Regions from separate parts of the Microbulbifer sp. SH-1 genome, predicted to be linked through region 2. Evidence: predicted binding sites of a transcription regulator. Region 2 holds the regulator's gene; the other holds the start of a gene.

Region 1 (15,093 bases), 370 kb from region 2:
CCTGTTCGAGCATTTGATGTTCAACGGCTCGGAGAATTACGACGACGAATACTTCAAGCCCTTCGAACAGGCCGGCGCCACCGGCATGAACGGCACCACCTGGCTCGACCGCACCAACTATTTCGAAACGGTGCCGAGCAACGCGCTGGACATGGCCCTGTGGATGGAATCCGACCGCATGGGCCACCTGCTCGGTGTGATCACCCAGGAAAAACTCGACGAGCAGCGCGGTGTAGTGCAGAACGAGAAGCGCCAGGGGGAAAACCAACCCTACGGCAAGGTCATGGGCAAGATGCAGCAGGCCATTTTCCCCGCCGGCCACCCCTATTCCTGGGAGACCATCGGCTCCATGGAAGATCTCAATGCAGCGAGCCTGGAAGACGTGCACGAGTGGTTCAAAACCTACTACGGCGCGGCCAACACTGTGCTGGTACTGGCGGGCGACATCGATGTCGCCACCGCGAAAGAGAAAGTGAGCAAATACTTCGGTGATATTCCCGCGGGCCCGCCGCTGGCGAAGAAGGACTCGTGGATCGCCAAGCGCGACCAGTCCACCCGCGAGAGTATGTTTGACCGCGTGGCGCAGTCGCGCATCTACAAGGCCTGGAACACCCCCAACATCGGCCACGCAGACGCGGGAGCCATCGACCTCGCCGCCTCCATCCTCGGCGATGGCAAAAACTCGCGGCTGTACAAACGCCTGGTCTACCAGGACCAGATCGCCACCAGTGTGTACGTGTCTGAATACGAATTTGAACTGGCGTCGATGATCCAGGTGGTGGCCGACGCCAAACCCGGTGTGGATCTCGCCACTGTGGAAGCGGCTATCGACGAGGAACTGCAGAAGTTTCTCGCCGAGGGCCCGAGCAGCGAAGAGCTGGCGCGGGTCAACATGACCGATTACGCCGCCACCGCGCGTGCCCTGGAACAAGTGGGCGGCTGGAGCGGCAAGGGCGTGATCCTCGCCCGCGGCGAGCTCTATCTGGACAACCCCAACGGCTACCTGGAAGCGATGGCGCACCGCCAGCAACTGACACAGGCGCAGGTGCAGTCCGCCGCACAGAGGTGGCTGTCGAGCGGTGATCACGTGATCGAAGTGCACCCCTTCCCTGAATACAAAACCGCTGCAAGCGGCGCCGACCGCAGCAAACTGCCGGCGCTGGGCGACTTCCCGTCAGTGCCCTTCCCGGATATCCAGACCGCGGAAATGCCCAACGGCCTGAAGATCGTGCTGGCCGAGCGTCACTCGGTGCCGGTAGTGAACATGGAGCTGCAATTTGACGCGGGCTACGCCGCGGACCAGGGCGCGCGCCTCGGCACGTCCAGCTACACCATGTCCATGCTGAAGGAAGGCACCAAACACCTGAGTGCACTGGAGATCAGCGCGCGCGAGGAAATCCTCGGTGCCACCATCGGTACCAGCGCGGACCTCGATACTTCCAGCGTGAGCCTGAACGCCCTCACCAGTAATCTCGACGCCTCCATCGAACTGTTCGCGGATGTGCTGCTGAACCCCGCGTTTGCCGATGAAGAAATCGAGCGCAAGCGCAGCCGTTGGATCGCCGGCATCCAGCAGGAAAAAACCAAACCGGTGCAGATGGCCCTGCGCAACCTGCCGCCGCTGCTGTACGGTGAGGGGCATGCCTACAGCATTCCGTTTACCGGCAGCGGCACCGAGGAGTCCATCGCCACACTCACCCGCGGCGACCTGATGAACTACCACCAAACCTGGCTGCGCCCAGACAATGCCACCCTGATCGTTGCCGGCGACATCACCATGCCGCAACTGCAGGAAAAACTGCAGCAGCACTTCGCCGACTGGACCGCACCGCAATCTGCCAAGCCGATGAAAAATCTCGCGCAGGTGGCGCTGCCGGAAAAAGCCAGCGTTTACCTGATCGACAAACCCGGATCGGAACAGTCCATCATCATCGGCGGCCTGCTCGCACCCTCGGAGAAAATCCCCGAGCGCGAAACCCTGCACATGATGAACGATATTCTGGGCGGTACCTTTACCGCGCGCATCAATATGAACCTGCGAGAGGACAAGCACTGGGCCTACGGCGCCTACTCCTTCCTCACCGGCGCCAAAGGCCAGCAACCACTGCTGGTGTATGCCCCGGTGCAGACCGACAAGACCAGTGAATCCCTCGCGGAACTGCAAAAGGAACTGCGCGCGTATATCGGCAGTAATCCAGCCAAGGCGGATGAACTGCAGAAACTGAAGGACAAACGCATCAACGAATTGCCAGGGCGCTTTGAAACCATCAACGCTGTGGCCGGCGCCCTGTCATCCCTCGTCACTTATGAACGCCCACTGGATTACATGGACAGCTACGCCGAGCAGGTGCGCGGTATCGACCTGGAGCGGGTACGCAAACTGGCGAAGCAGACCATCAAGCCGGAACAATTTGTGTGGGTGATAGTGGGTGACAAGGAAAAAATTGCAGAAAAAATCGCACAACTGGAAATTGGAACTATTTCCGAGCTGAATGTGGACGGACACCCAATAGCGGGCGGCAGCTGAACAACTACCGGGAAAGTCCCAACAAAGGCAAAAACTGCAGCTGAGTACAACAAGCAAAAGAAAGGGGCCAAATGGGCCCCTTTTCTATTTCCGAGCCCATGGAAAATTTTTTACTACCAGAAAGAGCGAATTGATCCAGATCAATTTAATCAACCGGCTTGATCTAGATCAATTTTCTCCAAAAACCCTGCCAATAGAATCCCCCCGCCTCGATCAGCGACGTGCGTAGAGGGCGGTGCACCGCCGACCGTATTTACTGGTATCAAAATTCACGGAGATCCACGATGGGGAATGCCGACAGCGATGTGGTGTTTCAGAGCTATGGACGCTGCTGTAATAACGAACATTTCTTTGTCGATTTTTATGATCGTTTCATGGGTAGCTCCGAAGAAATCCGTGCACTGTTCGCCAATACCGACATGGCCGCCCAGCGGCATCTGTTGCGCAACGGCATCATGCAGCTGGTGTTGCACGCTCGCGGCATGCCGGATACCAAGCTGCGCGCGCTGGGATGTAGTCATTCCCGCAGCGGCTACAATATCCGCCCGAAATGGTACGGCCTGTGGCTCGACGCATTGCTGGCAACACTGCAGCAATACGACCCGTACTTTGAGGACGCCACCGCGCAGGCCTGGCGCCGGGCACTCGAACCGGGAATCGAGCTGATCCGCGGCGCCTACTGACCGGTCAGCAGACGGTTTCCCTTTGTACACCCCGGGATTGTTTGGTAGGCTTCGCGCGCAACCGCCGGGGAAAGTACATTCTTTGAACGAATCCCCGGTTCAAGACGCAGGGTGTCACCTGCAAGCACTACCCGCTGGATGAGTTTTTGAAAGCGATCAGCCGTCTTACCAATGCCCCCGGAATACCTCCGGCCAACCTTGACCCAAAGGTCAAGGCGGCATTCGTATTCTGGCTGCTGGGCAGCGCCTTCTTCGGTTTCTCCAACCTGCTGCTGCAATTCGGGTTTCCGCCAAACCCCGCTGAATTTATGCCGATCCTTGAAAGCGGCATCACCTCGGAAACCATCGTCGCGCTTGCCTGCGCCGCCCTGCTGATTACCAGCATCTTCGTTTTCCGGCATTTCTGGCTGCAACTGCTGCTCAGTTTTTTCAGAAGCCTGCGCGCCGTTTTCAAACATTTTCTCCGCGCACAGCAACCGCCGACTCCGGCACTGTGCTCCGCACACCGCTCCGCCCATTCCTCTCGGGCGCCCCCCTTCCGCGCGTAAACAGTTCGGTCTTTCCGACCGTGCGCGCTGATTTTTTCCGGAATCAACAAATCCGTTGACCTGACTGCCTGCGGCAGCAGGGGCTGGACTTGTTCGCTCGAAATTAGCCAGCGCATTTCTCACTACCCCCGGTAGTTGTTATCAACCTCCATAGCGAGAGGAATGCTCCTCGTGTTTATTCGTAGCCTCAGAAACGCTGCGCTGTCTGCCGCCGTGCTTGCACTGGCGGGATGCGACGGCGGCGTGCTCGACCCCAAGGGACAAGTGGGTGTCGATGAAAAATCCCTGATTATCATCTCCACCGTGCTGATGCTGCTGGTGGTGATCCCGGTGATCGTCATGACCCTGTACTTCGCATGGAAATACCGCGAAGGGCGGGAGCATGAAATCTATGCGCCCAAATGGGCCCACTCCACCAAGATCGAGGCCACCGTGTGGCTTATCCCGGTGGTGATTGTGGTCATTCTCGGCGTCATTACCTGGCGCTCCACCCACAGTCTTGATCCCTACAAACCACTGGAACACGAGCGCGAACCGCTCACCGTGGAAGTGGTTTCCCTCAACTGGAAGTGGCTCTTCATTTATCCAGAACAGGGCATAGCCGCGGTCAACGAGCTGGTGATCCCCACTAACGTGCCGGTGAATTTCAAGATCACCTCCGAATCCACCATGAACTCGTTTTTCATTCCGCAACTGGGAAGTCAGATCTATTCCATGGCCGGCATGGAGACGAAACTGCACCTGATCGCCAACGAGCCAGGCACCTTTGAGGGCTTCTCGGCCAACTACAGCGGTGCGGGGTTTTCCGGTATGCACTTCGAAACCAAAGCGGTGGACGAAGCAGTATTCGAGCGCTGGGCAAGCGATATGAAACAAGGTCATCCAACCCTCGACAGTACCCGTTATGCCGAGCTCGCCAAGCCCAGCGAAGACCACCCAGTGGAATATTTCAGCGCGGTGAGCGACGGGCTGTTCCACCAGATCATGTTCAAGTACATGCAGCACTACAACACCTGGAACAAGGCCCCTGTCCATCAAGAAATGGGGCACGGTGCCACTGGCATGCACCCCACCATGCATCATGGCAAAGCGGAGGAGTAACCCATGAATCTGCTCGGAAACTTATCCTGGGAAGCCATTCCCTATCATGAGCCCATCATCATGGGCACTCTTGCGGTGGTCGGCATCGCCGGCATTCTCATCGCCATCGCCATCACCCGCGCGAAACAGTGGGACACCCTGTGGTTTGACTGGATAACGTCCGTCGACCACAAGCGCTTGGGCGTGATGTATATCCTGCTGGCGCTGATCATGTTGATTCGCGGTTTTTCCGACGCAATTATGATGCGCACGCAACTGGCCATGGCCACCAACGGCGCCGCCGGTTATCTGCCGCCGGAGCACTACGACCAGATATTCACCGCCCATGGGGTGATCATGATCATGTTCATGGCGATGCCGTTCATGATCGGGCTAATGAACATCGTGCTGCCGCTGCAGATCGGCGCGCGCGACGTGGCCTTCCCGTTCATGAACAATCTAAGTTTCTGGTTGTCTGCGGGCGGCGCTGTGCTGATCAATATTTCCCTCGGTCTCGGTGAATTTGCCAAGACCGGCTGGCTCGCCTATCCCCCGCTGTCGGAGCTGTCATTCAGTCCCGGCGTGGGCGTGGATTACTATATCTGGGCACTGCAGATTTCCGGCGTCGGCACGCTGCTGACAGGGGTGAATTTTCTGGTGACCGTGTTCAAGATGCGCGCACCGGGCATGAAGCTGATGGACATGCCGATTTTCACCTGGACCTGCACCTGGGCCAACGTGCTAATCGTGGCCTCCTTTCCGATTTTGACGGCGGTGCTGGGCCTGCTGACCCTCGATCGCTACCTGGATTTCCACTTCTTCACCAACGATCTTGGCGGTAACGCCATGATGTATATCAATCTGTTCTGGGCCTGGGGTCACCCCGAGGTGTACATCCTGATGCTGCCCGCGTTCGGGATTTTCTCCGAGGTAATTTCCACCTTCACCGGCAAGCGTCTTTTTGGTTACACATCCATGGTGTGGGCAAGCGGTGCGATTTCCATCCTCGGCTTCATCGTGTGGCTGCACCACTTTTTCACCATGGGTTCCAGCGCCAATGTGAATGCTTTCTTCGGCATCATGACCATGATCATTGCGGTACCCACCGGCGTAAAACTGTTTAACTGGCTGTTCACCATGTATCGCGGCCGCCTGCGTATGACGGTGCCGGTACTGTGGACGCTGGGTTTTATGGTGACCTTCACCATCGGCGGCATGACCGGGGTTTTGCTGGCAGTGCCGGGGGCGGACTATGTGCTGCACAACAGCCTGTTCCTGATCGCACACTTCCACAACACCATCATTGGCGGTGCGGTGTTCGGCTACCTCGCCGGCTTCGCCTTCTGGTTCTCCAAGGCCATGGGCTTCCACTTGAACGAGCGCATCGGCAAGGCCTCTTTCTGGTGCTGGCAGATCGGTTTCTATATGGCGTTCATGCCGCTGTACGTACTGGGTTTCCTCGGCATGACCCGCCGTCTGAACCACACGGACAACCCCGACTGGAATATCTGGCTGTATATCGCCTGTGCCGGTGCCTTCGTGATTCTCGTGGGCATCGTGCTGCAATTTGTGCAGCTGTATCTGGCATTTCGCAACCGCGAGCAGAACCGCGACCTCACCGGCGATCCCTGGAACGGCCACACCCTGGAGTGGTCCACCGCTTCGCCACCGCAGTTCTACAACTTTGCGGTGCTGCCGCAGGTGGACGACATCGATGCATTTACTGATATGAAAGAAAAAGGCACCGCATACCAGCGCCCCGCCAAATATGCGCCCATTCACATGCCCAAAAATACCGCTGCCGGAATTCTAATCGCCAGTGCAGCCACCGCGTTCGGCTTTGCCGCAGTGTGGCATATCACCTGGTTGGCGGTGGCGAGCCTTGTGGCCGCGGTGGTCTTTCTGTTGCAGCGCGCCTACGCCTCGAATGTGGATTACTACGTGCAACCGGATGAAATCGCACGTATCGAATACGCGCACCTGCGCCATGTGAATCCCGCTCCCGCTCACCACCAGGCCACCCCGGCCAAGCGCCGCAAAAAAGCTGCCGAAGAATCTATCGAGGAGGTGTCCGCATGACCGCGATCGCTCACGTACATCAGGGTGCCAACACGACACTGGATCACCACGATCATCACCACCACGACACGAGTGAGAACACCATCTTCGGTTTCTGGCTCTATCTGATGACCGACTGCCTGTTGTTCGCATCAGTCTTCGCCACCTACGCAGTCCTGTTTATGAACACTGCCGGTGGCGTATCTGGACGCGATATTTTCGAACTGGATTATGTCGCTATCGAAACCGCGGCACTGCTGTTCAGCAGCATCACCTACGGTTTTGCGATGATCGCCGCACACCGCCAGAACAAAGGTGCCACCCTCGGATGGCTGCTGGTGACCTTTGCCTTCGGCGCGGTGTTTATCGGCATGGAAGTGAATGAGTTCCATCACTTGATCGCCGAGGGTAATGGCCCGTCGCGCAGCGCCTTCCTGTCTTCGTTCTTTGCTCTGGTCGGCATGCACGGTCTGCATGTTACCGCCGGCCTGATCTGGATGGCGGTGATGATGATCGAAGTGGTCAAGCGCGGTCTCGGCAGACAGACCATCACGCGGCTGTCCTGCCTGAGCCTGTTCTGGCACTTCCTGGATATCGTCTGGGTGTGTGTATTTACCGTTGTCTACCTGATGGGGGTTCTTTAATGAGCGCGCAGACAGATTTACATGCCGATCACTCTCATGAAACGGATCACGGCAGCGTCAAGTCTTACCTGGTGGGGTTTGCACTGTCGGTCATTCTCACCGCCATTCCATTCTGGGCGGTGATGACCGCTCAATTCGACAAGGCCACCAATATCTGGCTGATGGTGACAATGGCAATCGTGCAGGTGGTGGTGCATCTCAAATATTTCCTGCACCTGAACTTCTCCGAACAAGGGCGTGCGAACACATTCGCCTTCCTGTTTACCGCATTGATCATCGTCATGGTGGTTGGATTGTCGATATGGATCATCTACGCCTCCAACGCCATGATGATGCACTGACGCTTTTGGCGATTCGGGAATGGCTATGCTCAAACATTACATTCACGTCACCAAGCCGGGCATCATCGCCGGCAACCTGATCTCGGTCGCCGGGGGATTTTTTCTCGCCGCCCGCGGGGACATCGACTGGCAGCTGTTTTCCGCCACGGTAATCGGGTTGTCACTGGTGGTGGCCTCCGGTTGCGCTATCAACAACTGCATCGACCGCGATATCGACGCGCGTATGCAGCGTACCCGCAATCGGGTGACCGTCACCGGCGCCCTCTCGGTGCGCGCGGCGCTTGTGTTTGGAATAGCGCTCGGCGTTGTGGGATTTGCGCTGCTGGCGGTATTCACCAACGCCGTCAGCGTCGCTTTCGCTGCGCTGGGTTTTGTGATTTATGTGGTTGTCTACAGCCTGTATATGAAGCGCAATTCCGTATACGGCACGTTGGTGGGCGCGCTCTCCGGTGCAGTGCCGCCGGTGGTGGGTTACTGCGCGGTCACCGGCCAGTGCGACAATGCGGCCCTGATCCTGCTGCTGATGTTCTGCCTGTGGCAGATGCCGCACTCCTACGCCATTGCGATATTCCGTTTCCGCGACTACGCAACGGCGAATATCCCGGTACTGCCGGTGGCGCAGGGCGTCGGCAAGGCCAGGCTACATATCGTGCTGTATATCGCGGTGTTTTCACTGGTCAGCATCCTGCTGCCACTGAACGGCTATACCGGCGTGGCTTTTACGGCGGTGGCCTGCACCACCAGTTTCTGGTGGCTGGTGATGGCACTGCGGGGTTACCGGAGGGATGTGGATATTCACAGCTGGGCGCGACAGGTGTTCGCGTTTTCTATCTTTATCATCACCGCACTCAGCGTCAGTATGGCGCTGGACTTTAATGAAGTCGTAACTAACGCGTCCCCACATCTCGCGGGAATCTGATGCCGCATGGACCACCAGATACCATTCCAATAAAAAGGTTTGCCGGCTAACCGGCAAACCTTTTCGCTCTCACAGATCCTTTGACGTTTACCGCTGCAGATCCCGGATGCAGCTGTTGTAGGCATTGATAAATACCTCACTGCCCCGGTTCGGGACCGCATTGGATTTATCCGCTGCCACGTTCCGACAACCCTCAAGCTGATCACTGCTCAGGCCTGTACCCGGCAATGTCTGGCTGCGCTGATACATATGCGCTTGCAATACACGGTCCTTATGAGCCTGTACGGTAGGTTGAGGTACCTGATAGAACAGGCCGGTGTCCTGGTTGAACTGATAGAAATTATTGCCACTTCTCCAGTAGGTGGTGCCCATGATCTGAACTTCCGAAGCACCAGCAGGAAGCTGGGATATCGGCTGCTGCGCCAGGGCGGCACCGGAAAGTGAACAGAACAGTACTACAGGTATTAAGTAACGCATGGAAAACTCCTCCTCTTCCAACGTGCCACGAAGTCTACTCACGCCCGACCGCCGTCCCCAACGAATTTCCCGATAAATTTTCTGATCCGGTGGTTCACAACCGACCCTTTTCAGAAGCCTGGTTTTGTCAATACTGCGCATTTTAAGAAAGCGGAAAACTGGTCTTCAATATGATCTAATTGAGTCCTTATTGGTTCAAAATGGACAAAAAACGTGCAACCAGAATTTCTTACCGCCACCCTGTTCAATCTCGGTATCAACCTGCTCTACACCGTACTGGCCATCATCGTGGGTATGGTTGCATTGCTCGTGATCGACAAAAAGCTGCTGAAACATGTGGATATCGAACAGGAACTCAAAAACGGCAACATCGCCGTAGCGATATTTGCTTCCACCATTCTGGTGTTTGTAGCAATGATCATTTCCTTTGGTTTGAAAGGTTGAGGTTAATTTCCCGTGCGCCTTTTGCTCACCGGAGTACTACTGAGCATACTGATGATGCTGCCGGAGCTGCTCCAACAGCGGAACCAGTTACTGCGAGACAGCGTTGTTCTGAGCCACCAGCGCGCCGCCGCTGGGGAGGGCGAACCTACCGATGTCAGCGACAACCAGCGCGGCACTGTACTGGTGGAAGGCAGCCGCTCGCCACTCACGGAACAAATGGTGCAACAGGCGGTGGGGAAACGCTCGGATGCAGAGAGCGGCTACATTTCTATCTGGAACTGGCAAGGGCTGGAAAACGTCACCGCCTCTGCCCGCGGCCTCGACAGTCACCATCACTTCGCCAACAGTTATCTCGTCGGCTTCCAGCCTTTTGAGACCAAGGAGCTTTGGGTCCCGCTGTACACTCTCGCCATGCGCAAGGAATACCAGTACGACCATCTGCAGTACGCAGGGCTTGCAGATATCTGGCAGACCTCCCGCCAAGCGTATTACCAGAAACGCGGTGACTGCGAAGACCACGCCATCCTGCTGGCGGACTGGCTGATCAATCTCGGGGTGGATGCGCGGGTCGCACTTGGTACCCATAAGGGTGAGGGCCACGCCTGGGTCGTGGCTGTTGTCAATAACACGGAATACCTGCTCGAAGCCACCAGCAAACGGCGCCAGTCCAGCTGGCAGGCCATGCCGCTGGCGGCACTCGCGGAAGGTTATGAAGTGGAATTTCAGTTCAACCGGGAATACTTCTGGGCGAAAACCACCTCGGCGTCCACCCGCAGTTATCGCGGTAAGCACTGGATCAGAAAGTCGCAGTTTGTGCGCGGTTAGTATAGCCGGTATTAATCAGTCGCAATTCTTGCTTAATTGGCGAGGTAATAAAACAACGGCACCTTTCGGTGCCGTTGTTTTATTCCGAATTACCTTACTCCTGACTCAGCTCTTGTAACTCCAGACCACTGATTCCCTGGGAGATAACATACAGTTTGTCTCCGCTGCGCAACAGATGCAGTGGATTTACCAGATTGTTGGCGCTGCCAGTACGGGCAAAGCTCGTAAGATAGTCATGCTCATACAGTGTGCCGTCCGAGCCCAGTACTTGAACTTCACCGGCAGATTCATCGAACACCAAGCTGTTCACCATTACGCCAGTCGCAGTCAGGCTGAGGACATAGGTCATGTCGGAGGCGAGGAATACATCGCCACCGCGGGTTATAACGTGCTGGCTATCAGGCGTCGCCCAGATGTTGCCATTCATTCGGTAGTATCCGTGATAGGGTGAATCGCCGAGACGGGTGATGCCAGTACCGCTAATGTCGAATTTTTCAATATCGGAAGGAGATAAGTCACTGTCCGCGGCAAATACCCAGTTCTGCGATGGGTGCAACGCGAGGCGTGAACGCTGCCGGATGCCATTCTGCCCAAGCAGGACGCCGGTCTCGGCATTATAAGAGAGGATATCTGTCCACTGGCCGGAACCCGACGCCACCACCAGTTTACCGGAATCAGTAGCCACGAGATCGTAAGGATCTGTCGCCACCAGGATAGTGTTGATATGGGCCTGTTGCTCAGGATCAAACTCAGCCACATAACCATACTGGTCCTCTTCCCACCAGTAACTGCTATGCTCTTGCACCAGCAGCGCAAGATAGAGCTTGCTGCCATCTGGTGTGATCGCCAATCGCTCCGGCATTTGTTCAAACTCGAAGTAGCGTTCGGTAAGACCACTCAACAGATTTACCACATATAGACGCTTAGCTGATTTATCGCTGAAGTAAGCCTTATTCCGCGTCTGGTCCACCACAAAGTCGGCTATGGCAAAATCCAGCTGATTGGCAATGCTGCCCGTTACCTCTATCCCCGTGTTCACACCCTGCGCGACAGAGAGACTCTTCTGCGCAATCGAAGCAAGCCCTCCCGAGTCGCGGACCTGCATGCGAACGAGGTAGCTACCCGCCAGTATATAGTTGTGACTGGCAGAAGAACTGGTAGAGAAGTCACCATCCCACTCACCATCACCGTTCAGGTCCCAGCGGTACTGCAGTGCATCACCATCCTCATTGTCAATACTGCCCGAGGCATCGAAGGTAAATGTGTTCGCCGTATCCATCGCCGCTGCATCAACACTGAACGCGGCCACCGGCGCGGTGTTAGCGCCGCAGCCAATGCAGGGATGTACGTATTCACTCAGCTGGAATGCCGTCTGCCCTTCGGAAACAACGAACACACTGCTGCCAACTACGGAAATGGATACCGTATCTGCCGGCACCGACATGGTGTCAACCTGCAACCAACTGCTTAGATTGAAGTACTGAACACTTCCGTCTGACAATAGCGCAAACGCCAGTTTTTCCGCTGTATCAAAAGCCAGTTGCTCTATCCGCACCTCCTCCGAGGTCAACCCAAACACAAAGGAGAGATCTGATGTGCGAAAAATATCGCCGCCGCGGCTGATCAGGTAGTTTCCATCTGGGGAAACCCAAATATTGCCATTCACGCGATGATTGCTCAGATAAACGGAATCCACCGAATCATCAATACCAATACCCGATATATCCAGTTTGTAGATATAGGAATATGAGTCGGACTGAACCGCAAACACCTGCTTCTGCGAAGGAGACAAGGCCAACACGAGCTGGCTTGCCACACTGAGACTACTAAGCAGATTGCCACTGTCAGCATCATATGCCTGGACGTGATTCCAACGTCCAGAGACAACCAGCTGCCCTGCATCCGTCACCACGAGGTCATAGGGGTCAATCGCAACCGGCAGTGTATTTACATGGGCCTGTTGCTCGAGATCAAACACAGCAACATAGCCGAGCTGCTCTTCCAAACTGCGGTATGCATTAGAACTCGTAGAAAGTAACGCGAGATACAACTTACTGCCATCTGGAGTAATCGCCATGCGCTCCGGAATTGCCGGAAATTCAAAGTAACGTTCAGTCAATCCGGTTAACAGGTCGACTACATATAACCGCTTTTCCGATTTATCGCTGATGTAAGCCTTGCTGCGCAGAAGATCGACTTCCATTTCTGTCACAGTGAAGTCAAGCAAATGGGCCGCGCTGTCTGAGACTTCAACACCATTGTCGATGCCCTGGGCAACCGAAACCACCTTTGTTCTGGTGGAGGTCAGACCGCCGGAATCCCTGATCTGAAGACGCACCTGATAGCTGCCCGAGAGCAGGTATTTCTGTTCCGCGGTAGAGTTGCTGGAGAACGCCGAGTCCCACTTTCCGTCACCGTTCAGATCCCAGCGATAGAGCACTGCACTCCCATCTTCGGAATCACTACTTGCACTACCGTCAAACTCATATACGTTCGAGGTATTACCTGTTTCCGGGGCATACTCAAAAGATGCCGTAGGTGCAGTATTAGCACCGCAACCCGTACAGGGATGCTCCATATCCGTAAGCAGGGATTCAGACTCCGTACCGGCCAGAGCAACGACTTTGCCACCCATTACGGAAATCCATTCACTCCCATTCAGTACAGGAACACTGCCAACCTGTAACCAGCTGGTCATATTGAAATACTGCAGGCTGTCGGCAGACGTCAGAGCGAAAGCCGTGTTTTCCACCGGATCGAAAGTCAGCTGTTCAATGTAAACACCCTGGGCGGTGAGGTTCGTAACAAACGTCATGTCGGAGGCATTGAAAATATCACCACCGCGTGTGATCAGATACTTTCCATCCGGCGTAGCCCATACGTTGCCGTTTATACGGTGGTCGCCGTGGTAGGGGGAGTCACCCACACTCACAATACCTGCGCCACTAATATCAAATTTTTCAAAATCGGATGGAGACGAACCCGTGTCCGCCGCAAACACCCAATTCTGGGACGGATGGAGAGTTAGGCGGGATGCCTGACTAATGGATGCATTGCCGAGAACCTTGCCAGTACTGGCTTCGTACGCGTAGATATCGGTCCACTGACCAGAACCCGACGACACGATCAGCTTGCCGGCGTCTGTAACCACCAGATCGTAGGGGTCGGTATTTATCTTGAATGTGCGGACATATGCAAGCTGTTGCAGGTCGATCTCTGCGATATAACCATACTGCTCCTCCTCCCACCAATAAGAACTGTGCTCCTGGGCAAGCAATGCCAGATACAGGGTAGAACCGTCGGATGTCATGGTCATGCGCTCAGGCATGAAATCGAATTCGAAATATCGCTCGGTGAGGCCGGTGGTGACATTCACTACATACAGACGTTTGCCGGCCTTGTCGGTGATATAGAGCAGGTTGCGCGCTTTGTCCTCCTGTACTTCGGTAACATTGAAGTTCAGGCTATTGGCGACAGCATCCTCTACAACCACACCGGGATCAATCCCCTGCGCAACGTTGACGCTCTTGACAGCCGTGGAAACCACCCCCCCCGGATCCTTTACCTGCAGGCGAACAAAGCGCAAGCCCGCCAGTGTGAAGCGATGCTTCAATATCGGACTGGAAGAGAAGTCCGCTTCCCACTGACCATCGTTGTCGATATCCCAGCGGTACTTAAGCCCTACGCTACTTTCACTATCGCTACTGGTCGATGCATCGAACGTGTATAGATCGGTCGTGTTGCCATCGGTCGGAGTGTAAGCATAGCGCGCGACGGGTGCTGAATTGTTACCGCAATCGGCGCAGGGGTGCTGTTTCTTGATGGTGATTAGTTCATTCTGGTCAACCAGAAAGTAACTGACACTGTCCCCATGGGTATGGACTCCGAGAGCATTGCCAAAATACATATCTGTGGTTACTGCCTCGAAGGTAGACAGATTGACAATCAGAATGCTCTTGTCGGAAAGCATGAGCCAGGCAAGACCCCGCGCAGTATCAAAATGTACGTGATGGATCGTTACCGACGGCGGAGTAATACTTTTTACATAGGAAAGGTCACTGGCTAAGAACAGGTCCCCGGCACCAGCAATGACATACTTACCATCTGGCGTGGTCCAGACGTCGTAACCAGCGCGATGATTGTAGTTGGTGGATACATTAGAGGGGCGCACAATACCCGCGCCACTGATATCCAGCTTTTCGATTTCCGATGAGCTGGACCTGGAGACAAATACGGATTGTTCATCCGAGTGCAGGCTGATATATGAACCCTGGTAAATGTGATTGCTCATGCGGCCAAGCTCTACGCCAGTATCCGCATCGTAGGCGATGATGTTGGTCCACTGCCCGGATCCCGACGTCACTACCAGTTTTCCGCCACTGGTAACTACCAGATCGAATGGATCGATATTGAGTGTGAGGGTTTTAACAAGAGTGCGGGACTCGAGGTCGACTATCGCTACGTGGCCCAGCTGATCTTCCTCCCACCAGTAGGAGCTATGTTCCTGCTCCAGAAGCGCCACATAAAGCTTGCGCCCATCCGGAGTA
Region 2 (15,093 bases):
GCCGCCGGCAGCGCTTCTTCTACACCACTGGGGGCACTGGCAAAAAACCTGTACCAGTTGCACGGCGGCGACCCCATCAACCGCGTGCTGGATTTCTCCAGTATTCAGAACCTGTTCCGCCGCCCGGTGGGCAATTGAGCGCGGGTGAATTTTGCCCAGACTTGATCCAGATCAAGAAGTGAATCGGCGGCTCCGTTAGCCTCCGCCTGCTTGCCACCGAGGTCAGAAACCGAGGTGAAAACAGGAGGCTGACGGAAATAGACATGGAAACTGCGGAACTGCGTTCGCCGGCATTGCTTACGCCCGAGCTCTTGGAGCGCTATGCCGGCCCGTGCCCGCGCTATACCTCTTACCCCTCCGCCGACCGCTTTGTGCCTATGCACGCGCGCGGGGGTAGCTCCGGTGCGCCGCCTTGGGCGGCGTTGCAACAAGCGCAGACCTTGTCTCTTTATGTGCACATACCATTCTGCCGCTCCCTTTGCTACTTCTGCGCCTGCAACAAGGTTGTCACCAAAAGGTACGATTCCGCAGCGAGTTACCTGGAGACTGTGTTGCGAGAGGCGCGCTGGTATCGCGATTGTGTCGTCGAGGCGCCTGTGACCCAGCTGCATCTCGGCGGCGGCACCCCAACGTTCCTTAACGACGGCGACCTTGAGCGGTTGATCCTTGGTCTCGGTGAAGTCTTCCCGTTGCAGGTCGGGGACGATGTTGAGTACAGCGTGGAAGCGGACCCGCGCACCCTCGCACCGCACACGCTGGACAACTTGCGGCGCCTCGGCTTCAACCGCTTGAGCATGGGGATTCAGGATTTCAATCCGGCTGTGCAACGGGCCGTCAACCGAATCTGCCCCCCTGAAGACGTCCTTGCACTGACTGAGGGTGCGCGGGCGCGGGGCTTTCGTTCCATCTCCTACGATCTGATTTACGGACTTCCGGGGCAGAGCGTGACGAGCCTGGAGCAGACCATCGACATTGTGTTGGAGCACGCCCCTGACCGCATCGCGCTGTACCACTACGCCCACCTGCCGCAGCGCTTCAAGGCCCAGCGCCTGATCAGCTCGGATCTGATTCCCCCACCTGCCGACAAGATCGCCATGCAGCTTGCCGCCACCCGGCGGCTGACGGGGGCGGGCTACCACTTTCTCGGTATGGACCATTTCGCGCGGCCGGACGACGGCATGGCGCAAGCTGCCGCCGAAGGGCGCCTCGCGCGCAACTTCCAGGGATACACCCTGATGCCGGCGGATGCGCTGATCGGCCTGGGTGCCTCCGCCATCAGCTACAGCCGTGACGGCTACTGGCAGAACCAGCACGGCGTCAAGGATTACACCGCGGCGGTGGGCGGATGTGGCAACGCCATTTCCCGCGGTTGGAAGCTGAGTGACGACGACCGCCTGCGCCAGTGGCTCATTATGGAACTGATGTGTCGGTTGCGCGTGGAGCGGGGGGAGGTCGAATCGCGCACCGGCGCGCCCTTTGAACACTACTTCCGCGATGAACTGACGCGCCTGCAGCCCATGTTCGATGACGGTCTGGTGGCGCTGGATGAGATTGGTCTTCACGTCAGCGAGCGCGGGCGCTGGTTCCTGCGCAATGTGGCCGCCGCATTCGATGCGCACCTGCACCGCAGCGGCAGCGGCGGGCGCTATTCGCGGGTGTTATGACACGACAGGGAGGATACAATTTGCCAGAGGGAGTCAACGCGGTGCGGTTCAGCAGCAAAGCGGTAGCTAGAGTGGCCGCCGGGAGAGTGATCGGTTTGAGTAATGAGCAAAAATCGGCGGAACAGGTCTCAAAGGTCAGTTGCAGCAACTGCTCGGTCAGGGCGCTGTGCCTTCCCGCGGGCCTTACCGCGCAGGATATTGACCGTCTCGAACAGATCACCCGCAAGAAAACCGTGATCAAAGCCGGCGATCAGTTGTTTCGCGCTGGCGACAAATTCACCAGCCTGTACGCCATCCGCTCCGGTAGTTTCAAGTCTGTGGTCATCGCCGCCGATGGCAGCGCCCAGGTTACCCATTTCGCGCTGCCGGGCGAACTGCTCGGCCTCGACGCCTATAGCACCCAGGCCCACCCCAGCTATGCCGAGGCGCTGGAAAACAGCAGCGTGTGCGAATTGCCCTTTGCGCAGCTGGAAATCCTCGCGCAGCAGGTGCCTGGGTTGCAGAAGCAGATTTTCAATCTCTTCTCGGAGGAACTGCGGCAGGAAAAAGACGTGGTCATGCTGCTTGGCAAGCGCTCCGCAGAAGCGCGTTTGGCGGCCCTGTTGATCAATATCTCCGAGCGCTACACGCGGCGCGGTTACTCGGCGACCGAGTTCAACCTCACCATGCCGCGCATCGACATCGCCAATTATCTCGGGCTCACCGCGGAAACCGTCAGCCGCTTGATTTCCCGCTTCCAGAAACAAGAGCTGATCAAGGTGCAGGGCAGAGCCATTACCCTGCTCGACAAACCCGGCCTCGCAACCCTGGCCGGCGTCAGCTGCAGCGATTGACCGGGCAGGGCGGAAAATCAGAAGTAGTAGTCTTCCAGGTCGATTTTTTCCCAGTCGTACACCAGGCGCGGGCCGTCGGCGGTCACCAGGCTCACCTTGTTCGCCTCCAGGCAATCGGACCAGTCGACCCGGTTCAGGTCCACCATCTCTGCGCCGCCGTGCACCTTCACGATGGAGTCCTGCCACGCCTGGTGGCAGTAACTGGGAATCTCCCCCTGAATCAGCAGCTCGTAGCCGAGGTATTTTTCATAGTTCAGCTGCGGCATACGGTTCAGGTGATACCGATTGTCCTCCCCCAGCAGAAAATATTTGCCGTTCTCCTGCACCAGCGTACCGGTTGCTGTCAGCGGCTGCTGCGCCGGATTGGCGGCGCAGGCGGAGAGAAAAACGAGTGGCAGCAGATAGCCTTTACGGGAATCCATGTTGGTTACTCTTTGGTTATTTGTTACCAAAATAGCAACTGACGATTGCAGTTGCGTTTCAGTTTTTTTGCCGCCACCGGATTCGCTGGATCACGTCGCAAAGATCAGGCCGCGTCGCTGTCCTTCTCGCGGTGGCCGTCCTTGAGGTGCAGGGCTACGTGCTTTTCCAGACCTTCCAGTGCATACGCTTGGCCAAAACCCTTTACATAGCGGCCTGCGCTTGGCTTCAACTCGAACAGGTGGAAATCCTCGAGATTTTTCAGATGATCCATCACCGGTCCGAATTTCTCCCGCAGTTGCTCGATGCGCTCCCGCCATAACGGCAGCTCGCGACCGATCATTCCCGCCTCCACGTTGAAGGTCACCCGCAAGCGCGCAAACGCCTGCCTGGTATCCGCCTCGTCCGCATTAAATATCACAGAAGCCTTACGGTGCGCTTTCAGGTTCGCCGCATGCTCGGAAAGATCGGAAATAAACAGGTAAAAGTTGCCATCCGCCGCCAGGAAAGGTGCCGTGCTCGCGTGCGGGTAGCCGTCTGGCGTCAGGCTCGCCAGGTTCAGCAGTCTTCGTGTGGCGATAAAATCGCGCACCTCCGCCACCAGATCTGCACCGTCGTCAGTTTTTGGATGTTCAGTCTGTGTCGCTTTGTGTTCGCTCATGGTCAGATTCCCCCTCAGGAATGTGCAGTGCCGGCGGTTGCCAGCTGCTGCTTTAACTGTTTGAAACGCGCTACCTGTTCCGGAATCAGCTGGCGCTGTGTATCCCGGCCCAGAAATACCTTGAAGACACAGTTGCCACTGGGCGCGAGAAACACCATGGAATGGCTCTCCGCGCCGCGGTGGGGCTTGCTCACAAAGGCCACTTCCACAATGCCGTCCACCAGCAGGTGGCCATGGAAGGGACTTTTGTGGTGCATGAAGTTGTAGTAGCCATGGGCAATGTTGCCCTTGGGGAACTCGCCCTTGAACTCGAATACCGACCCCTCGCTTTGCACGATGGTGGTGACCTTGCCCCAGCTGGGCAGTTCTTCAATCAAACTCCAGACGTATTCACCACCAGCGAGCGAGGCCATCTCCGCGGGTAACTGGGCGATGATCTCGCGCACACTGGTGTCGAGCTTGTCCGCCATCTGTTCCAGCGTGTAGCCGGATTCACTGTCGAGTAATTCTTTTATCTGCTCTTGCATAAGCAATTCCAAAACTATTTCAGTAACCACCAAACCAGCCGAAGCAGTGGTGGCCATTGCGCAAACGATTGCCGACAGGTTGTTTGCGCAATGGCCACCACTGCTTCGGCGGGCTACGGAGTTCACTTGTAGTGGAGCTCCGTAGCAGCGCGGCCCCAGCGGTAATGTTCCGGCAAACAACCTGTCGGCAATCGTTTGCCGGAACATTCCCCCTGGGGCCGCTCAGGTCGTGCTAAATCCTGTGCTGAATTTAGAAGCGGTAGCTCGCGGACAGTTTAATGTTGCGGCCCGGCATATACAGTTCCTGGAAGGCCACGCGGTATTCCTCGTCTGCCAGATTGTCCAGCGCCAGGGCCAGTTTCAGGCCGTTCAGGCTGCCGGTGGCCGGCTCCCAGGTCACGTAGGCGTCAGCCAGGGTGTAGCTGTCGAACTCGCGGGTCTCGGATTCCGGCAGTTGCTCCTGCGCGGAAACCATCGAGGTGCGCAGGCCCGCCTTCAGGTCGCGCTGCAGGAAGTAATAGCCCAGGTCCAGTACCCACTTGTCTGCCGGAATATTGCTCAGGTAGCTGTCGTCGGAGAGATCGCGGCCCTCGGTCTGGCCGTAGGAGAGGCCCAGCGCCAGATCGTTCACCAGATAATTGGCGCCGAGTTCAAACCCCTTCAGCTCCGCTTCGTCCACGTTCTGGTACGTGGTATTCATGGGGAAGCCCATTGTGGCGTGGGGATTCACCACCAACTGCTCAATAAAATTGTCCACCTTGTTGCGGAATACCGCAGCGCTGGCGGTCAGCTCGTCGTTGCTGTTGACGAGGCCGCGGAAGGCGAAGTCCGCACGCAGCTCGGTATTGCGGGCCTCCTCTGCTTCCAGATCCGGATTGGGGATAAAGGTGTTACAGAAGGGGCCGAAGTAGCAGAAGTGCGTGCCCTGGGTGTACATCTCTTCCACCCCCGGTGCGCGGAAGGCCTTGGCGTAGCTGGCGGTCAGGGTCATCCAGTCGCTGGCTTTCACCGCTGCGGTGAGGGATGGCGACACTGCGCTGTCGTCGCGGGCGGAGTCCGCCAGTTGCTGGCTCTTGGCTTCAAAGCGGTCGTAGCGTACGCCGGGGGTCAGGGTGAAGACGTCGGCGAAGGTGAAGTCGGCCTGGGCGTAAAGGCCCAATACGTCGGTGTCGGCGTTCAGGTTGGCGGGGCGATTATCGCCGTCGCGCACCGTGGTCACATCGTCCTGATACCAGTCGAGACCGTAAATCCATTGGCCACCGAAACCGTCGGTGGCCCAGTCAGTAGAATTGGTGAGGGCGATACCGGTTGTCTGTACTTCGGTGTTGTCCTGTTGCCCCTCACCCTGTGTCGGACGGAACTCGTCGAACTGGGTGTCGTTTCGGTACAGCGTGAACTTTGACGTGTGTTTGCCTTCCAGTGCTTGCAGCAGGTAGTTGGCGGTCACATTCTGGTCGGTGATATCGCGCTCCACCAGCGGCGAGCGGGCGCCCACATTGCTGTTGGGGTTGGAGGGCACACCCTCCTCACGGTTGTTGTGGCGGAAGGAAATGTCGAAGCGCTGGTTGTCGCTCAGCTGGAAGCCGGCCCGGGCGAGCAGGGCGGTGTTTTCGCTGGCGCTGTTTTCCAGTTCTTCGCCGCCGCCGATTTCCAGGTTGTCGTGATCGGCAACGCTGCCATTCACTAAATAATCAAAGCGGCCAGACAGTCCATAGATCGCGGCGGTGGTCTCGGAGGAATCGCCATTGCTGCCGAATTCCTGTTTCAGATAGCCACCAAACGTATCGCCACTTTTCAGCAGGTCGGCGGAGCTTTTGGTGGTCATCGCCACCACGCCGCCGACGGCGCCGGAGCCCCACAGGCTGGAGGCCGGGCCTTTTTTCACTTCCACCTGCTTCAGCAGTTCCGGGTCCAGTTGGTAGGTACCGCGGTGCCCGGAATTGAAGTTCTGGCGCGCGCCGTCGATGGTCTGCAGGACGCGCAGACCGGACAGGCCGCGGATATTCGGGGACTGGTTGGAGTAGCGGGGGCCGCCTTCCACCTGCACGTTCGGTTCGTATTTCAGCGCCTGGGCAATGGATTCCGGCTGCTGCTCTTCCAGTTGTACACGCTCCACCACCACCGTGCTGGGGTCTTTCTCTTTTGCCGACGGGTTGCGGTCGGCGGCCACCACCACTTCACCGAACTGGATGATCGGTTGCCCGCTGTCGGCGGTCTGCGCTGCGACACCGCTGGCGCTCAGCGCCAGTACCGTGGCGGCCAGAGGGTTGAGAGTAAAAGTCTTGATTTGGCCCATGGAAGGTGTCCCCTTTCTGGAAATTGTCCATTCTTGGTGTGCGATTGTTTCCGTGGCCGCCGATTTTTTCTGTGGCTGGCGGTTGGTACGGTTGCGGCGAATGGTAGTAATTGAGGATCTGATTGTAAATGCAAACAATTATCATTTGATAAAAAATTGGCAAATTGCTAGGCTCGCTGCCGTAGTTCACTAACTGGGGCGCTCGTACCTGTTCGCCCCGGATTACTTCACATTGAATTTCTATGGCGTCTGCGGATGCGAATGAGGGTTGCGCGTGAAATTGCGCCTGACAGTGATGGTCGTCTGCTCCCTTGCGCTGCACGCGTGGCTGTTGTGGGCGGCACCGGCACAGGAGGTGCGGGCGCCATCTGGCACGGTGGCGCTGAAGTTGGGGCAGCTGAAACTCGCGGCGGAAACGCAGGAACAAGAAACCGAATCCCAACCGGTGGAAAGGCTTGCCGAGCAGCAAGCGGTTGAGGTTCCCGCGCCAAAAAAAGAGCGGGGCAACAAAGAACCGGTGAAGACACTGGACGGGAAAGCGCCGGAACAAAAGGCACCGGTGGCGAATGAAGAGGTTGCCGCACAGCGGGATTCAACGTCCGGGAGCAAAACAGATTCCGCTGTGAAAGCGCAGGCTAATGTTGCTGCGGCCCCGGTCCCGCAAAGCGCCCAGCGAAACGTGAGTGAAGAGCCGGTGCTGGTGGAGCGGCCGGTTTTCGCCCACCCGCCCGGCGCGCCGGTGTATCCGGAGCTGGCACGCCAGCGCCGTCAGCAGGGCACCGTAGTGGTGGAGGTGCAGCTCGATCATACCGGGGCGCAGCTGATGCGGCGGTTGTTGCAGTCGTCCGGTGTCGACAGTCTCGACCAGGCGGCGTTAACCGCGGTGGCAAAGTGGGAGTTCCTGCCCTACCGGGAAGACGGCCGTGCGCGCCTTGCGCGCGTGCAGTTACCGATCCGCTTTTCGCTGTAGGGAATACATCGGTGCTGCGTTATCGCGTGGCCGCTTGAAAGGCAGTGGCACCGTCAACACAAGAGAGCGACATGTTCGAGCATCAAACCTGGTCTGAACTTTTTTCCCAGCTCGGCCCTGTGGGCTGGCCGCTGCTGCTGGTGTCGGCGTTGGCGTTGGCGCTGCTGGGGGAGCGCCTGTGGCTGCTGTTGGGCACCGCACACCGTGGTATCAGCGGCTCGTTCAAGCGCCTGCAGTGCACCGAGGAATCCGGCCTGGACCAGCTGGCACAGCAGTGTGAACAGGAGCGCGCACTGGCGAGCCGCGCCATCGCGCTGTTGCTGCAGCACCGCCATATGGACAAGCCGCAGCGCGAGGAAATCGCAGCGGTGTGGCTGCAGGATCAGCGCCGCCAGCTACACAGCGGCCTGCGTCTGTTGATGGTGATCGGCATCATCAGTCCGCTGCTGGGGCTACTGGGTACAGTGCTGGGATTGATCGGGATGTTCGCCGGTCTTTCTGGCAGCAATGAACCGGTGACGCCGGCACTGTTGGCGGATGGCCTCGGTATGGCGCTCAGTACCACTGCGGCCGGTCTGATCGTGGCGCTGCCGGCCATCGCGGGCGCGCACCTGTTGGCGATCTGGAGTGACCGGGTGGTGGCGGATCTCGAGCATCTGTTCAATCGCGGCAATCTGTGGCTCGAGGGGGTGGACCCCTGCTGTAAAACCCCGGATTCCTGCACGCGTGCGCCGGTGAATCTTGCGGTGCCGGCGCGATGATCAATATCAATCCCCCGGGCGAGCGGGCGTTTTCTCTTGCCAACCTGGCGCCGGACCTGACACCGCTGCTGGACATAATTTTTATTGTGCTGGTGTTCCTGTTGCTCACCGCAAATATGCGTCTGCCATCGCTGCCGATGGATTTGCCGGCGAGCGAGCATGCCGCTTCGTCGATGCCGACGGACCCGCTCACTGTCTCGCTGTCAAACCGCGGCCCCGACCTGTGGGGTATCAACGATCGTGGCTACAGTAATCAGGTGGATTTTGAGCAGGCGCTGCTGGCGGCATTGGTGGCGGAGCCTGCGCGCCCGGTGGCGCTGGCTTCCGATCGCAATGTGCCGGTGCAGCGCATGCTGGATCTGTTTGCGCTGCTGCAGAAGCAAGGGGTGGAAGTGGCGGAAATCGCCCTACACCCCCGCGCGGCCGATGCACGGTAAGTAATCCGCAACCCCCATGTTTATCGACGGGACTCGAACTATGACGCTTTCAAACCTCCAGCCGCTGACGCGTGCACTCTGTTGCTTTTTCTCGGCCGCCGCGCTGGTATTCACCGGGGCTGCCGCCGCCGCGGCACCTGAGCGGGTGATCAGTGCCGGCCACTCCATCACCGAACTGGTGTTGGCACTCGGCGGCGGCGACAGCCTGATCGCGGTGGATTCCTCCACCCGCCTACCAGCGGAGTTCCGCCCGCTGCCGGTGGTGGGGTACTACCGCCAGTTACCGGTGGAGGGGCTGCTGGCGCAGAACCCGCAGTTGCTAGTGGGGGGCGATCACATGGGGCCGGCGACTACCCTGAAACTCCTGCAGGATTCAGGCGTAAAAATCCTGCAACTGCCTGAGGCCGGGAGCGGGGAGGAGCTGCTTCGCAATATTGATCGGCTAGCACAGGAGCTGGACAAGCCGGCGGCGGCCATCAAGCAATCCGTGCAGGCGCAGTTGCGGGCACTTACTGCGGCGCGGGCCGCGCTGGCGCAACCGCCGCGCATTTTGTTCGTGCGTGCACAGCAGGGGCGCGGGCTAAAGGCCGCAGGCACGGGCACCAGCCCCGACAGCCTGATCCGCCTCGCCGGCGGTGTGAATGCGGTGGCGTTTGAAGGGTATAAACAACTGTCGGATGAGGCACTGGTGGAGCTGCGCCCGGACTGGATTCTGTTTTCCAGCGATCAGGCGGAGCAGCTGAACGGTGGTGCCGAGTTGCTGCAGTGGCAGCCGCTACTAAAACTGACCCCGGCGGGCAAGCGCAGTGCTTTTTATTCCGTGGACGGTTATGCACTGCTGGGGGGGATTGGCCTCGCCAGCCTCAAAGAGGCGAAAAAGCTGAACGAAAAATTCGTTGCTAAATGATCGAAAGAGCATATTCCTGTAGGAGCCTGCCTGCAGGCGAATCGCGGTGCATCGGTGCTGCACGTTCGCCTGCAGGCAGGCTCCTACAAAAAATCCGCGCCCGTTCTTGAGGTAACCCGCCGTTGGAATTCCGTCTGAGTGATAAAAGCCTGCTGCCCGCACTGGTCGCACTGCTGCTGCTTGGCAGCTGTGTCTCCCTTGCTGTGGGCGCCATGACCATCGGCTGGCGGGATGTGCTGGCAGGCCTGATCCACTGGAGTTGGCCCGGTTTTCTTGAGCTGGATGTGCCCGAGCAATACGCATTGGTGCTGGGTGAAATCCGGCTGCCGCGACTCGTAATGGGGTTGATGGTAGGTGGCACCCTGGGACTCTGCGGTGCGGTTATGCAGGGGTTGTTCCGCAACCCGCTGGCAGACCCGGGAATTATCGGTGTTTCTGCTGGGGCCGGTGTGGGGGCCGCGTTTGTGCTGGTATTTGCCAGCGGTGCCGCGCTGACCACATTTGCCGGTGGCATATTCAAGGACCTGCAATGGTTTCTGTTGCCGCTTGCGGCCAGCCTCGGCGGGGCGCTGTCTACCTGGCTGGTATATCGTCTCGGCGATCGCGGCAAGTCGGTGGTAATGATGTTGCTGGCCGGTGTTGCGATTAATGCGTTGGCGGGCGCGGCGATCGGCCTGCTCAATTATGTGGCAGATGACCGCGCCTTGCGGGATATCACCCTGTGGCAAATGGGTACCCTCGGCGGTGCTACCTGGGGAACGGTGGCCGTGTCTGCATTGGTCCTGATGATTGGCGGCGCGTTATTGTGGCGGCGCGCTCCGGCGCTGAATGCGCTGCTGCTGGGAGAATCCGAAGCCCGCCATCTGGGGGTGGATGTAGTGCGGCTCAAGCAACTGATGATCGTATTGACCGCCATTGCCATGGGGGCTGCGGTTTCTGCGGCTGGGATGATCGGCTTTATTGGCCTTGTCGTCCCGCATACCATTCGCCTGCTGCGCGGGCCCGACCATCGTTATCTGCTTCCCTATAGTGTTCTCGCCGGCGGTCTGCTGCTGGTGCTCGCGGATACCGTGGCGCGCACCTTGGTGGCGCCGGCGGAAATGCCGGTGGGTATCATCACCGCATTGTTGGGTGCGCCCTTCTTCATTTACCTGCTGTGGCAGCAGCGCCAGCAGATATTCTGAGGGGACAACCGTGTTGCTCGAAGTCACCGACCTCACCATCCAATATCCCCGCGCGACCGCGCCGCTGCTGGAACACATTTCCCTCGGCTTTGCCTGCGGTGAAGTCACCGCGCTGCTCGGGCCCAATGGTTGCGGCAAGACCTCTTTGCTGCGCGCCATCAGCGGCGAACTGGATTACCGCGGCAACATCCAATTGTTCGGCCGCCCGCAGGCGGACTGGTACCGCAGCCAGAATGATCACCGCGCACTGGCGCGGCGCTACGGCCTGCTGCCACAGCACTCGAACCTAAATTTTGCGTTTACCTGTGGCGAAGTGGTGCAGTTGGGCCTTGCCCCCGGCAGCCTGTCGCGCGCGGAGCAGGAAGAGCGCATCGCGCACTTCATGCAGCGCGCCGACGTGTGGCACCTTCGCGACCGGCTTTTCCCCAGTCTCTCCGGCGGGGAAAAGCAGCGGGTACAGCTGGCACGGGTGCTGTCACAACTGAGCCTTGCCGACGCCGGCGACAAAAAAATCCTGCTGCTGGACGAGCCCACTTCCGCCCTCGACCTCAAACACCAGCACAACGTGTTGGCGCTCGCCCGCGAGGTGGCCGGCGACAATACCGCAGTGGTCACCGTGCTCCACGACCTCAACCTCGCCGCCCGCTATGCCGATCGATTGGTGATGCTGGCCAATGGTCAGGTACAGGCCGACGGTAACCCGGCGGAGCTGCTGCAGCCGGAACTGGTAGAGCAGGTTTACGGCTACCGCGGACAGCTGGTGGATGTGGCTGGCTACCGCGCGCTGCTTTGACCAGTTCATTCGACGCTCGGACTTTCCGCAAAGGTGGCGATGCCGGGTACAGCCTGGTGAGACCTTCCGCGAGAGGGGCCGAAGGCGCCGCGAATACATGCAGCGGCCGGGTTACCTCGCGGAAGAGCCCGCCATGGATGTGTTCACGGCGTGTCTCACCAGGCTGTACCCGGTAACGCCGCCGCCGCTCAACTCGGCTATATCCTCCTGCCATCGAACATGAACAAAACCCGGCGCTGAATTGAATTTGTTTCACATGCATCCTTTGCACTGCGGGCTACCCCTTGGTGTACAATGCGCCGCTTTCTGGGGCGGGCCGGTCACAAACGGGTCGGTAAATGCCCTTGCCGAGATTATGCTTGCGCGATCTGCGCCTTATCCGAGGGATTACCATGTTTGATAAATCAGTCACTCTCGCCTCCTACGACGCCGACATCTGGAGCGCGATTCAGGAAGAGAATCGCCGCCAGGAAGAACACATCGAGCTGATTGCCTCGGAAAACTACACCAGCCCGGCTGTCATGGAAGCCCAGGGCACCAGCCTGACCAACAAGTACGCCGAAGGCTACCCGGGCAAGCGCTACTACGGCGGCTGTGAATACGTCGACAAGGTGGAAGCGCTGGCCATCGAGCGCGCCAAAGAGCTGTTCGGTGCCGACTACGCCAACGTCCAGCCGCACTCCGGTTCCCAGGCCAACGCCGCGGTGTACCAGGCCCTGTGCGCCCCCGGCGACACCGTGCTGGGTATGAGCCTGGCCCACGGCGGCCACCTGACCCACGGTGCCAAGGTCAACTTCTCCGGCAAAATCTACAACGCCGTGCAGTACGGCCTGAACCCGGAAACCGGCGAAGTGGATTACGAGGAAGTGGAGCGCCTGGCGCTGGAGCACAAGCCGAAGATGATCGTGGCCGGCTTCTCCGCCTACAGCCGCATCATGGACTGGGCCAAGTTCCGCACCATCGCCGACAAGGTGGGCGCCTACCTGATGGTGGACATGGCCCACGTGGCGGGCCTCGTGGCTGCGGGTGTCTACCCGTCGCCGATCCCTCACGCGGATGTGGTGACCTCCACCACCCACAAGACCCTGCGCGGTCCCCGCGGCGGCATTATCCTGGCCAAGGCCAACGAAGAGATCGAGAAGAAGCTGAACAGCGCGGTATTCCCGGGCGGCCAGGGTGGCCCGCTGATGCACGTGATCGCGGCCAAAGCGGTTTCCTTCAAGGAAGCCATGAGCCCCGAGTACAAGGCCTACCAGAAGAAAGTGGTGGAGAACGCGCGCGCCATGGCGGCCACCTTCCTGGATCGCGGCATCAACATCGTGTCCGGTGGCACCGACGACCATCTGATGCTGGTGGACCTGATCGGCAAGGAATACACCGGTAAGGACGCGGACGAGGCCTTGGGCAACGCCAACATCACCGTGAACAAGAACGCCGTTCCCAACGACCCGCGCTCCCCGTTCATCACCAGCGGCCTGCGCGTGGGCACTCCGGCCATCACCACCCGCGGTTTCGGCGTGGAAGAGACCAAGCAGCTCACCCACTGGATCTGCGACATCCTCGACGCGCTGGAGAAGGGCAACGCCGAGGCTACCATCGCCGACGTGAAAGGGAAGGTGTTGGAAATCTGCGCCCGCTTCCCCGTCTACAAGTAATCGCCCGCGATTCGCTGCAGACAACGGCCCCACTTGGGGCCGTTTCTGTTTGCAGCTGGCGCGTGCGGCGCAAGATCGCCTGAAATGCGGTCAATGGCCACGTGTGTGGTAAACTGCCGCCCATTTTCCAAAGGGCTCACTCCTCATGCACTGTCCATTCTGCAGCGCAGAAGAAACCAAAGTCGTAGACTCACGCCTCGTCGCCGATGGCGATCAGGTGCGGCGCCGTCGCGAATGCCTGCAGTGCCACGAGCGCTTCACCACCTTCGAGACCGCCGAGCTGCTGCTGCCGCGCGTGGTCAAGCAGAACGGCCAGCGCGAGCCCTTCAACGAAGACAAGCTCCGCGCCGGCATCCAGCGCGCCGTGGAGAAACGCCCGGTCAGCACTGAACGGGTGGAAGCCGCCGTCGCCCAGATCAAGCACGCCCTGCAGGCCACCGGCGAGCGCGAATTGCCCGCCATGCATATCGGCGAACTGGTCATGGAACAGCTGCGGGAACTGGATCAGGTGGCGTTCGTGCGCTTTGCCTCCGTTTATCGCCGGTTCGAGGACGTCAGCGACTTCAGTGATGAGATCGAACGCCTCAATACCCGCAAGGCCAAGAGCGAGGAGCGCGGGTGAGCCCTCGTGAACTGATGGCCCGCGCCATCCAGCTGGCCGAGCGCGGCCTTTATACCACCATGCCCAACCCCCGCGTCGGCTGCGTGATTGCCGACAGCGCAGGCAATATCGTGGGTGAAGGCTGGCACAAACGCGCGGGCGAAGGCCACGCGGAAGTGGAGGCGCTGAAGGACGCGGGCGAGAAGGCGCGCGGCAAGATCGCCTACGTGACCCTGGAACCCTGCAGTCACCGTGGCAAGACCGGCCCCTGCGCCGATGCCCTGATTGCCGCCGGTGTCGCCAAAGTCGTTTACGGCATGGAAGACCCGAACCCCACCGTGGGTGGCAATGGGTTACAGAAACTGCGCGATGCGGGCATTGAAGTCGAAGGCCCGTTGCTGGAAGAATCCTGTCGCGCGCTGAATCCCGGGTTTATCAAGCGCATGACCCTCGGTCTGCCGCTGGTGCGCTGCAAGTCCGCCATGAGCATCGACGGCCGCACCGCCATGGCCAGTGGCGAATCCAAGTGGGTCACCGGCCCCGCCGCGCGCGCCGACGTGCAGCGCCTGCGGGCACGCAGCTGCGCCATCGTCACCGGCGTTGATACTGTCCGCCACGACAACCCAAACATGAACCTGCGTCCGGAAGAGATGGGCCTGCCGGCGGAGGAAGCCGCCGCTGCGGCACACAAACAACCACTGCGAGTGGTGGTGGACAGCAAACTGCGCACCCCGGCCAAGGCCTTTATATTGCAGGGCGACGCCCCCACATTGGTGGTCACTACTGAGGCATCGGACCCGGAGCGCCGCGCGCGGCTGCAGAAGAGTGGCGCCGAAGTGCTGGTACTGGACGCGGACAAAGACGGCCGCGTACATCTGGGCGCACTGTTAAAGGAGCTCGCGCGCCGCGAGTGCAATGAAGTGCTGATCGAGAGCGGCGCGACCCTATCCGGTGCCTTCATGTACCAGGGGCATGTGGATGAAATCATCGTCTACATGGCCCCCAAGATTCTCGGCTCCAGCGCCCGGCCGCTGTTTGAACTGCCGATCGAACGCATGGGCTCGATGCTGCCCATCACCATTACCGACATGCGCGCGGTCGGCCACGACTGGCGCATCACCGCCACCACGGATATTGAGCGGTGACTGATAGGCGCGAGGGTGCTTCTAAAAAGCAGGATTTTCGCGTGAGGCTGGAAAGCCCCGCGCGCAGGACCGGAATGTATATGAATACATGAGGATCCGAGCACGGAGCTGACGACGCCCTCGCGGGAAAAGACAATTTTTAGGAGTGCCCGGGTTGTTTACTGGAATCATTGAAGCGGTTGGCACCATCACCGCGCTGCAGCCCAAAGGCGGCGACCTGCGCCTGCGCGTGAATACCG

The links. The regulator FNR, encoded in region 2, switches genes on or off when oxygen is low (the NO sensors DNR and NnrR bind a similar motif). The targets are predictions, from matches to a motif close to TTGATNNNNATCAA.
Region 1: the regulator FNR is predicted to act here: its motif matches at 2,686-2,699, upstream of GNX18_RS15920 (globin).

What each region holds. Positions count from the first base shown of each region.
Region 1 is NZ_CP046948.1:3,848,081-3,863,173, reverse strand. It holds gene GNX18_RS15925 (pitrilysin family protein) at 1-2,527, shown strand, start outside; gene GNX18_RS15920 (globin) at 2,812-3,210, shown strand; gene GNX18_RS15915 (hypothetical protein) at 3,204-3,668, opposite strand; gene cyoA (ubiquinol oxidase subunit II) at 3,930-4,859, shown strand; gene cyoB (cytochrome o ubiquinol oxidase subunit I) at 4,863-6,917, shown strand; gene cyoC (cytochrome o ubiquinol oxidase subunit III) at 6,914-7,540, shown strand; gene cyoD (cytochrome o ubiquinol oxidase subunit IV) at 7,540-7,881, shown strand; gene cyoE (heme o synthase) at 7,907-8,800, shown strand; gene GNX18_RS15885 (hypothetical protein) at 8,888-9,277, opposite strand; gene GNX18_RS15880 (DUF350 domain-containing protein) at 9,491-9,721, shown strand; gene GNX18_RS15875 (transglutaminase-like domain-containing protein) at 9,734-10,546, shown strand; gene GNX18_RS15870 (PKD domain-containing protein) at 10,641-15,093, opposite strand, start outside.
Region 2 is NZ_CP046948.1:4,220,156-4,235,248, forward strand. It holds gene mmsB (3-hydroxyisobutyrate dehydrogenase) at 1-138, shown strand, start outside; gene hemN (oxygen-independent coproporphyrinogen III oxidase) at 264-1,664, shown strand; gene fnr (fumarate/nitrate reduction transcriptional regulator Fnr) at 1,760-2,497, shown strand; gene GNX18_RS17345 (hypothetical protein) at 2,515-2,919, opposite strand; gene GNX18_RS17350 (HugZ family protein) at 3,024-3,578, opposite strand; gene hutX (heme utilization cystosolic carrier protein HutX) at 3,593-4,105, opposite strand; gene GNX18_RS17360 (TonB-dependent hemoglobin/transferrin/lactoferrin family receptor) at 4,356-6,401, opposite strand; gene GNX18_RS17365 (energy transducer TonB) at 6,676-7,371, shown strand; gene GNX18_RS17370 (MotA/TolQ/ExbB proton channel family protein) at 7,443-8,132, shown strand; gene GNX18_RS17375 (biopolymer transporter ExbD) at 8,129-8,569, shown strand; gene GNX18_RS17380 (hemin ABC transporter substrate-binding protein) at 8,610-9,476, shown strand; gene GNX18_RS17385 (iron ABC transporter permease) at 9,599-10,660, shown strand; gene GNX18_RS17390 (heme ABC transporter ATP-binding protein) at 10,671-11,453, shown strand; gene glyA (serine hydroxymethyltransferase) at 11,846-13,108, shown strand; gene nrdR (transcriptional regulator NrdR) at 13,254-13,730, shown strand; gene ribD (bifunctional diaminohydroxyphosphoribosylaminopyrimidine deaminase/5-amino-6-(5-phosphoribosylamino)uracil reductase RibD) at 13,745-14,854, shown strand; gene GNX18_RS17410 (riboflavin synthase) at 15,009-15,093, shown strand, end outside.